4 regions of the Exiguobacterium sp. UBA1053 genome follow, and region 4 is predicted to be linked to each of the others. Evidence: riboswitches for the same ligand, from Rfam matches in the RefSeq annotation. Region 4 holds a riboswitch; each other region holds the start of a gene.
What was found. A riboswitch is a leader RNA that binds a small molecule or an ion and turns the genes downstream of it on or off. The one in region 4 is predicted to bind S-adenosylmethionine.

Region 1: linked by a shared signal. The riboswitch ahead of metK (methionine adenosyltransferase) and the one ahead of B3G15_RS00055 (amino acid permease) in region 4 are both predicted to bind S-adenosylmethionine.
Region 2: linked by a shared signal. The riboswitch ahead of B3G15_RS05345 (2,3-diketo-5-methylthiopentyl-1-phosphate enolase) and the one ahead of B3G15_RS00055 (amino acid permease) in region 4 are both predicted to bind S-adenosylmethionine.
Region 3: linked by a shared signal. The riboswitch ahead of msrA (peptide-methionine (S)-S-oxide reductase MsrA) and the one ahead of B3G15_RS00055 (amino acid permease) in region 4 are both predicted to bind S-adenosylmethionine.

The regions. Positions count from the first base shown of each region.
Region 1 covers NZ_DCDO01000013.1:609,346-611,547, reverse strand. Annotated here, with positions in the region: gene pckA (phosphoenolpyruvate carboxykinase (ATP)) at 1-381, opposite strand, end outside; SAM riboswitch class I at 616-742, shown strand; gene metK (methionine adenosyltransferase) at 871-2,079, shown strand.
Region 2 covers NZ_DCDO01000006.1:17,034-19,235, reverse strand. Annotated here, with positions in the region: gene B3G15_RS05350 (2-hydroxy-3-keto-5-methylthiopentenyl-1-phosphate phosphatase) at 1-138, opposite strand, end outside; gene B3G15_RS05345 (2,3-diketo-5-methylthiopentyl-1-phosphate enolase) at 135-1,325, opposite strand; SAM riboswitch class I at 1,396-1,497, opposite strand; SAM riboswitch class I at 1,703-1,806, shown strand; gene mtnK (S-methyl-5-thioribose kinase) at 1,885-2,202, shown strand, end outside.
Region 3 covers NZ_DCDO01000006.1:39,820-42,021, reverse strand. Annotated here, with positions in the region: gene B3G15_RS05480 (Crp/Fnr family transcriptional regulator) at 1-136, shown strand, start outside; gene B3G15_RS05475 (DMT family transporter) at 149-631, shown strand; gene msrA (peptide-methionine (S)-S-oxide reductase MsrA) at 708-1,238, opposite strand; SAM riboswitch class I at 1,333-1,436, opposite strand; gene B3G15_RS05465 (M20 metallopeptidase family protein) at 1,499-2,202, opposite strand, start outside.
Region 4 covers NZ_DCDO01000001.1:10,005-12,206, reverse strand. Annotated here, with positions in the region: gene B3G15_RS00060 (polysaccharide pyruvyl transferase family protein) at 1-1,106, shown strand, start outside; SAM riboswitch class I at 1,215-1,316, shown strand; gene B3G15_RS00055 (amino acid permease) at 1,394-2,202, shown strand, end outside.

The DNA.
Region 1 (2,202 bases), on a different contig from region 4:
CCAAGCATATTGTGTGAGCACACGGACCGGAAGGGTGAAGTGCGTATCTGCCCCAGCAGCAGCTTCTGTGTAATAGAGCTGATCGGCTTCGTTCATGTAACGAAGAACCTTTTGCAACAATTGTTCAAATTTGTCTCCATCCATTGGTTGGTTGACATGCCCCCAATCAATGTGAGACTCGCAGGAAGAATCACGGACGATGAACTTATCTTTTGGTGAACGACCTGTAAATTTCCCCGTTTCTACAGATAATGCGCCGTTCTCAGCAAGGACACCTTCTTCGTTTCGAATCGCATGTTCGACAAGTTCAGCAACAGATAGTTGTTTGAACACATGCTCTTTCTTGAGTAGTTCTTCGATATTCAGGACCGTCATCGGCATCCTGACCCCACCTTTCCCCTACGTTGGTTTTGGCTCACTGTATTTAGTATGACACATTTATTATATATGACATACTAAAGAGAGAGCAATCATTTTCTAATGCTGATTTCTATTTATCTGGAAACGCTTTCAGCATTAACAGTTTAACATCTCTTTCAAAAAGTTTCGACTAGAATTTGAAACCTTGCTTGACAGAGTAGGTACAACTTTATATCATGTAATTCGTAACGGATACTCTTATTCTGAGCAGGTGGAGGGAACAAGGCCCGAAGAAACCCGGCAACCGTCCTACATTAATTCACATATTAATGAGGGAAAAGGTGCTCTCCTGAAGCGAAGTAAACACTTCGAACGATAAGAGGGTAAAGGAAGAACGCACAACCTTTCCCTGACCATTTTTTGGACTCGGAAAGGTTTTTTTCATTTTACCGTCCCACTCAACTAGGGGAAATGAGTACACCGTCAAATTCTTTTTTGGGAGGGTCATACATGACAAACCTTAATCGCCGACTATTCACGTCGGAGTCAGTCACTGAAGGTCATCCAGATAAAATCTGTGACCAAATTTCGGATTCAATTCTTGATGCAATCCTCGCAGCGGATCCAAACGCGCGTGTTGCGGCAGAAACTTCTGTTACAACAGGTCTCGTTCTCGTTGCAGGTGAAATCACGACATCGACTTACGTCGACATTCCAAAAGTCGTCCGTGAAACGATTCGTGAAATCGGTTATACACGCGCGAAATACGGTTTTGACGCGGACACGTGTGCTGTATTGACATCAATCGATGAGCAATCAGCAGACATCGCTCTTGGTGTCGACCAAGCGCTTGAAGCACGTGAAGGTAGCATGTCTGATGCAGAAATCGATGCAATCGGTGCAGGAGACCAAGGTCTCATGTTCGGTTACGCAACGAAAGAAACACCAGAACTCATGCCACTTCCAATCTCGCTTTCACACCGTCTCGCACGCCGTTTGGCAGAAGTGCGTAAAAACGGTCAACTCGACTACCTTCGTCCGGACGGAAAAACACAAGTCACGGTCGAATACAACGAGAACAACGAGCCGGTTCGTGTCGATACGATCGTCATCTCGACACAACATGCAGAAGAAGTCACGCTTGAGCAAATCCAAGCTGACTTGAAAGAACACGTCATCACACCGGTCATCCCGGCTGAATACATCGACGCAGCAACGAAATTCTTCATCAACCCAACTGGTCGTTTCGTCATCGGCGGACCACAAGGAGATGCTGGATTGACGGGTCGTAAGATCATCGTTGATACGTATGGTGGATACGCACGCCACGGCGGTGGAGCATTCTCAGGTAAAGATCCAACAAAAGTCGACCGTTCAGCTGCATACGCAGCACGTTACGTCGCGAAGAACCTCGTTGCTGCAGGTCTTGCAGACAAAGCAGAAGTTCAACTTGCGTACGCAATCGGTGTCGCGCACCCAGTATCAATCGCGGTTGACACATTCGGTACAGGAAAACTTCCTGAAGCGCAACTCGTCGAATTGGTTGCTGAAAACTTCGATCTTCGTCCGGCTGGAATCATCAACATGCTTGATCTCCGTCGTCCGATCTATCGTCAAACAGCTGCATACGGTCACTTCGGTCGTACAGATGTTGAGCTTCCATGGGAGCAAACAGATAAAGCAGCAGTTCTTGAAGAACAAGCAAAACGTTTCGCATAATCAAAAAGTCCGAAAACCCTACGCAGGTTTTCGGACTTTTTTGTTTCCGTGGAACTTTGCAGGAAACGAATGTTTTTTCTAGAAGAGGGTAAAAGTACATGAGTCGATTCGTATGAATACAAA
Region 2 (2,202 bases), on a different contig from region 4:
AATCGATAACGTCCGGTCGAGTACGCCGCGTTTTAACGGTTCGAAGTCACTCGCTGGCGCAAATGCCTGCATGAGTGCGATGATATTATCTTGCGTCGTCACTGTCCCGTCGAAGTCACAGAGAATCCGTACGGTCATGACTTGATCCCCCAAGCGTCGAGGGCGATTCGTAATTCTTCATGACGCGATGCTGCCGTCGATAGGGATTCATTTGCGAGTGCCGCCTCGAGTGCCTGACGGAAAGCAATGACACCAGCCGCAGCACCTTGCGGATGACCATGTACGCCGCCACCGGCGTTGATGACGGAATCGATCCCGAAGTCCCGTACGAGTTGAGCGACGAGTCCAGGATGAATACCGGCTGAAGGAACCGGGAAGATCGATTTCGTCTGACCGAGACGAGTCGCTTCGACTGCGATGCCACGGGCGACATCCTTTGGCAAAGCGACATTGCCGTAAGGAGACGGGAATAGCGTCAAGTCTGCCCCAGCAGCACGCGGTAATGTGCCGAGTAAGACAGGGGCCGCGACTCCGTGATTCGGGCTAGCAATCAACGCACCGCTATATGCTGGATGATTGAAGATCGGAACGTTGATTTCCGGATCACTCGCCAGTTCGCGTAAGACGTCGAGTCCGTATGTGAAGGTATTCAGCAAGAAAGCAGTCGCTCCAGCGTCAATCAATCGTTTGGCTTGATCCTTGAGCGTAAAGACGGGACCGCTGAGTGTGATCGCATATAACGCACGTTTACCAGTCCGGTGGAAGTGAGCATCGATGACCTCACGTCCGATTCGTGCCCGGTCAATCGTCGGTGTTAACGGATTGTCGTATAGGATCTCATCGTCTTTGACGAGATCAATCCCACCAGCGAGTTGTCCTTCGAGTTGATCACGAAGAAACGATAAATCGCGTCCGATGACTCCTTTGAAGATGCTCATTAACAATGGGCGATCTTCGACACCAATCAAGGAACGGACCCCTTCAATCCCGAATTTCGCACCTGGAAAGTCCGACGTAAATGTATCGGGTAGTAGCAATTCCGTTAATTTGATTTCACCGTCGAGTGAGAGTTTCCCGAAGACGGTCGTCAGAATCGCAGAAAAGTCGCGCGACACGTTATGTTCCGGATAACGAATTGTGATATATCCTTTGCCATCGCGCTCTTCGGTATGTACGACTTCCCCTTTGAACGAGGCGAGTTGTTGTTGTTCGAGATGATTCAGTTCCGTCCAAGAACCGACTGTCAGACCAAGCGCGAGTTGTTCAGCGCGCTGCTCGAGTCGATCACGGGCAGTCAATTGATAAGTAGCAGTGATATAAGCCATGTCTTTCCTCCTTCAACAAAAAAATGGTCTCTCGTCAGCGACAAGAGACCATGAATGATTCGAACGTGGACTCTTATCTGTCAGCTTAGTAGCTGCAAGAATTAGCACCGTGCCAAAAGGTCGGTTGCTGCGACATCGTAGGGCTTGTCCCTCCGTCTGCTCTTGATAAGAATTGGATGAAATTGTGAAATCTAATTGCAATTTTTACATGAGAATCGCTACTTGTCAAACTATTTTTAGAAAATTTATTTTTTTGAAAATACTCTTTCTATAGATGGCATAAAAATGATATCCGTTTCTGCTTGATTTCGATTTGACAGCGAGGAAGTCGATTGCGTAAGATTCAAATCAATATCACACACGACAACTACATACGACTCTTATCGCGAGTTGGCAGAGGGAATTGGCCCGATGACGCCGCAGCAACCGACCACTAGGCACGGTGCTACATCCAACAGACGTTTCGTCTGAGAGATAAGAGGACGCAGTGACTTTTCTGCGCCTCTTTTCGATGACGAAAAGAGGCGCTTTTTCGTGTATCACATAGGGGGAAACTGAGATGACATATAAAGCATTCACAGAACAGGACGCGATTGATCGTGTTCGGACATTAGGACTGATCGGCGACGGAACTGTCGAAGCAGAAGAGATTGGCGACGGGAACCTCAACCTCGTCTTTCGGATTCGAGAAGGCGAACATCGCTTGATTTTAAAACAAGCACTCCCGTACGCGAAGGTCGTCGGGGAGAGCTGGCCGTTATCGCTCGAACGAGCGTGGATCGAGCAATCCGCACTCCGTGAATTCGCACGGCATGCCGTACCGTTCGTGCCGCGTGTTTTTCATGCTAGTCATGAAGAGGCGTATACGGTCATGGAA
Region 3 (2,202 bases), on a different contig from region 4:
AACGAGTTATCGCCATCTCAACCGGATCATCACGAAATTATGTGAAGAGGAGATTCTCGTTCGACGACGCGGGAAAATCATCATCGTCGATCTGGAGCGGGTTCGCGAGAAGGCGAACGGTAACAGCTATGAGTAAGGAGGAACGAACATGGTAATAGGCATCGTGTGTGCCGTGTTGGCAGGGATGTTAATCAGTTTACAGACGGTATTGAATGCTCGGATGAGTGACGCGTTCGGTGCTTGGGCGACAACGACGCTCGTCTTCTTCGTCGGCTTCATCGGAGCAAGTGTCACGTATGTTCTGTTTCGTGGTGGAACAATCGGGCAGATCCAAAACGTATCACCACTCTATTGGTTTGGTGGACTTGTCGGTGTTGGCGTCGTTTTTTGTGTCATGCGTGGAATTCAATTACTTGGTCCGTCCGTCGCGATCTCTGTCGTTCTGATTTCGCAGTTAAGCTTTGCTCTCGCTGTCGATACGTTCGGCTGGTTCGGTTTACCACAAATTGATTTATCGTTCGGTCAGCTCATCGGTCTCGCCGTCATGGTATGTGGGATCTTCGTTTTGAAGCGGTATCAAGTCGTGGCGCCGGAAGAGAAGGCGGCGGATCAAGTAGAACGTGTTTCATGACTTATTTTTTTCATAACAATGAAACAGGTCAGCAAACCAACGTTTACTGACCTGTTTTTATATGCATTTTTTTGAATTAAACCGTCGTCGTATCTTTCCATTCCTGCTCGATGAAGGCATCGCGACCAGAGGCAGCACGATCTTTTTTATAGTGTTCTGGATTTTTCTTATGGAAGTCTTGATGATACTCTTCCGCCGGATAAAATTCAGAAGCGGCATCGATCCGCGTTACGATCGGTTGTTTGAAACGATTGCTTGCAGCAAGAGCGTCACGAGAAGCGATCGCTGCTTCATGTTGAGCGTCCGTATGATAGAAAATCGCTGGTGCGTACTGCGTGCCGCGATCTTGGAATTGACCTTCTGCATCCGTCGGATCCGTTTGTGGCCAGTAGAGTTCGAGCAGACGCTCGTACGGGAACAGACTCGGGTCAAACGTGATTTGGACGACTTCGAGATGTCCCGTCGTTCCTGTTTTAACTTGCTCGTATGTCGGGTTATCGACGTGTCCGCCCATGTAACCCGATACGATTCCCTCGATTCCTGGTAATTCTTCAAATGGTGTCACCATGCACCAAAAACATCCACCTGCAAATGTTGCTTTTTCCATCTGTCTCTTCCTCTCCGTGGGAAATCCCCATTGTATGTCTGACAGCGAGAAAACGAAAACGACTCCTTCGCTTGGTTGCAAAAGGAGTCGCCGCTTTTTATCAACCAAAGCTTTCGCTTTGCTGGTCGTAGCACCTTGCTATGCGCAGGTTGCTGGGACGTCATCGATCCAGATCTCTCGGTCCACTCTTGATAAGGGTATATGAAGTTGATGTCATTCGTTATCATTGTTGTGATGATACCATTCAAAAAGAAATAAAGTCAATCCTTAGGTTTCAAGGCACGTAAAACCGTCGCTCCGAGTGTCTTCGCACCAATCAACAACGCCTGTTCGTTGATTTCGTACTGCGGATGATGCTGTGGATAGTTGACGCGACCGTCCGTATATCCGGAGCCAGTAAAGAAATAACTTCTCGGGACATGTGTTAGATAATGCGCGAAGTCATCCGCAGCCATCATTGGTTTGAGTGCCCGGACGGATGCTTCCGGTAAGAAAGAAGCGGCTTCCTGAACAAGTTTTGTCTCGTCCGGATGATTCCAGAGTGCTGGATAACCAGTCGTGAAGTCGATTGAATAGGTAGCACCGATGCCGGCACATGTCGTTTTGGCGACAAGATCGACTTCTTGTCGGAGCTGATGCCGCAATGTCTCATTGAACGTCCGGATTTCCCCGACGATGCGTGCTTCACCCGTGACGATGTTCGGAGCCGTTCCCGCATGGAAAGAACCAATTGCAAGAACAGCAGGCTCAAACGGATCGACCCGTCGACTGACGAGATGCTGTAAGTTGCAGACGAGCTGCGCTCCAGCGACGAGTGCATCTTTTGTTTTATGTGGTGCTTGGGCATGCCCGCCTTGACCGTGGACGATGATTTCGAATTCGTCGATCGCACATAATGTATGTCCTTCCCGAAACCCAATCGTACCAACCGGTAAATCATTTTCGAGATGTGTCGCAAAAATCG
Region 4 (2,202 bases):
GATTCCCATTCGATGAAGATGTCAAAGCGTTCGTCAGTGCCGTTCTCGAGCGCTCGAGCATGCTGGGTCTTCGCGGGGAGATCACGTCGAAATACTTAACACGTCTTGGTTTCCGCGAAGGGATCGATCATCGCGTCATCGGATGTCCTTCGATGTACGCGTTCGGTCGTGATTTGCACATCCGTGAAACGAACATCACACCTGAGTCGATGATTACGGTCAACTCGTCACGTTTAGCTCCACAAAATGTCCTCGATTTCATTACACGTGGGATGGAAGAGTATCCGAATCATTACTTCATTCCCCAGTGGATGAAGGAACTGAAGTTGACGTATACAGGGACGCACCCGATCGCAGATCTTTCAGTGACGAACTATCCGGTGAAGATGTCAGATCCTGCTTACATGAATGATCGGGTTCGTTTCTTCTTGAACGCACAGACATGGTTCGATTTCATCGGACAAGCAGACCTTAGTTTTGGTGCGCGCTTGCACGGAAACATCACAGCAACGCTTGCAGGTACGCCGAGTATCCTCATTCCAAAAGATGCACGGATGCGCGAATTGACGGATTACCATCAGTTGACGCACATTTGGGCGAACGACATCACAGCGGATACACAATTATCCGACGTCGTAGCAAGCGCTGACTTCCAAAGTCCGGCACGTGTTCAAGCGCGTAACTTCGACAACTTCGTTGACTTCTTGAACGTGAACAATCTTGAGCATATCTACCAAGAGACGAACTATCCTGAGAATGTACCGTTTGACCGTCAAATGGCGCAAACCGAGTTGCTCCCACCAGTACAACCGATCTCTGGCGTAAGTCTTGAGGAAGCAGTCGCTCGTTTTGAACGGTTCTTCCCGGAACAAGAGAAGAAGATTGCGGATGCGCAAAAACAAACAAAAGCACAATTAGCTGAAAAAGATAAGAAAATCAAAGCATTACAGAAACAAACAGGAACGGCTCAAAAGGATCAAGAGATTGCGGCGCTCAAAGCGCAATTGGCTGCCCAAACGAAGAAAATGAAGCACCAGCAAGGAACATTGAATCGGAAAGCGGTTCGTGCAGCCTTGAAAACAGCGGATTTATTCGCCAAAAAATAAACCTCCAAACATTCCGGATCGATACGATGCGGAATGTTTTTTTGATAGGAGTATTCTGAATTGTGTTGACAATTTGAAAAAGACTTGATAGGGTTAGGAACAATTACATACTTATCCAGAGAGGTGGAGGGACTGGCCCTATGAAACCTCAGCAACAGGTCGAAAGATACTGTGCTAATTCCTGCGGGTGCTGCACCCGATCGATAAGATTTCCGAATTGTCGACCGACGCATCCGTGAGGATGCGTTTTTTGTTTGGAATAGGTGGAACGAGGAGGAAATGGATTCATGAAAACGAGCGGAGCGTTTCGACGCAAGATGGAATCACGTCATCTGATCATGCTGTCGTTAGGTGGTGTTATTGGAACAGGATTATTTTTAAGTACAGGTTATACGTTGGAACAAGCAGGACGCGTCGGAACGATTTTATCGTATTTGATTGGGGCCGTCGTCGTTTACTTAGTCATGTTAAGTCTCGGTGAACTCGCCGTGCACATGCCGGAAACCGGATCATTTCATAAGTACGCAACGAAGTACATTGGACCCGGCACCGGTTATACAGTGGCCTGGCTCTACTGGCTGACTTGGACGGTCGCCCTTGGTTCAGAATTCACGGCAGCGGGTATTTTGATGCAACGTTGGTTCCCATCGATTCCCGTTTGGGTGTTCAGCGCCTTATTCGCTGCGATGATCCTTGGTATTAACGTCTTGAAAGTTCGCGTGTTCGCTGAAGTCGAGTTTTGGTTTTCCGCCATCAAGGTCGTGACGATCATTGCTTTCATTTTACTTGGTGCGGGAGCGATCGTCGGCTTCATTCCACTGCAAGATGGTAGCCCGGCCCCATTCTTTTCTTCGTTAACCGAAGGCGGATTGTTTCCAAATGGAGCTTTCGTCATCTTCATGACGATGCTTGCCGTGAACTTTGCTTACTCGGGAACGGAACTGATCGGCGTAGCAGCGGGTGAAGCAGTCGATCCGAAACGGACGATTCCGCTTGCGATCCGGACGACAATCTTGCGACTCGTCCTCTTCTTCGTCGGTACGATCATCGTGTTAGCCGTCTTATTACCAACGGATGGGAAAGGTGTACTCGAAAG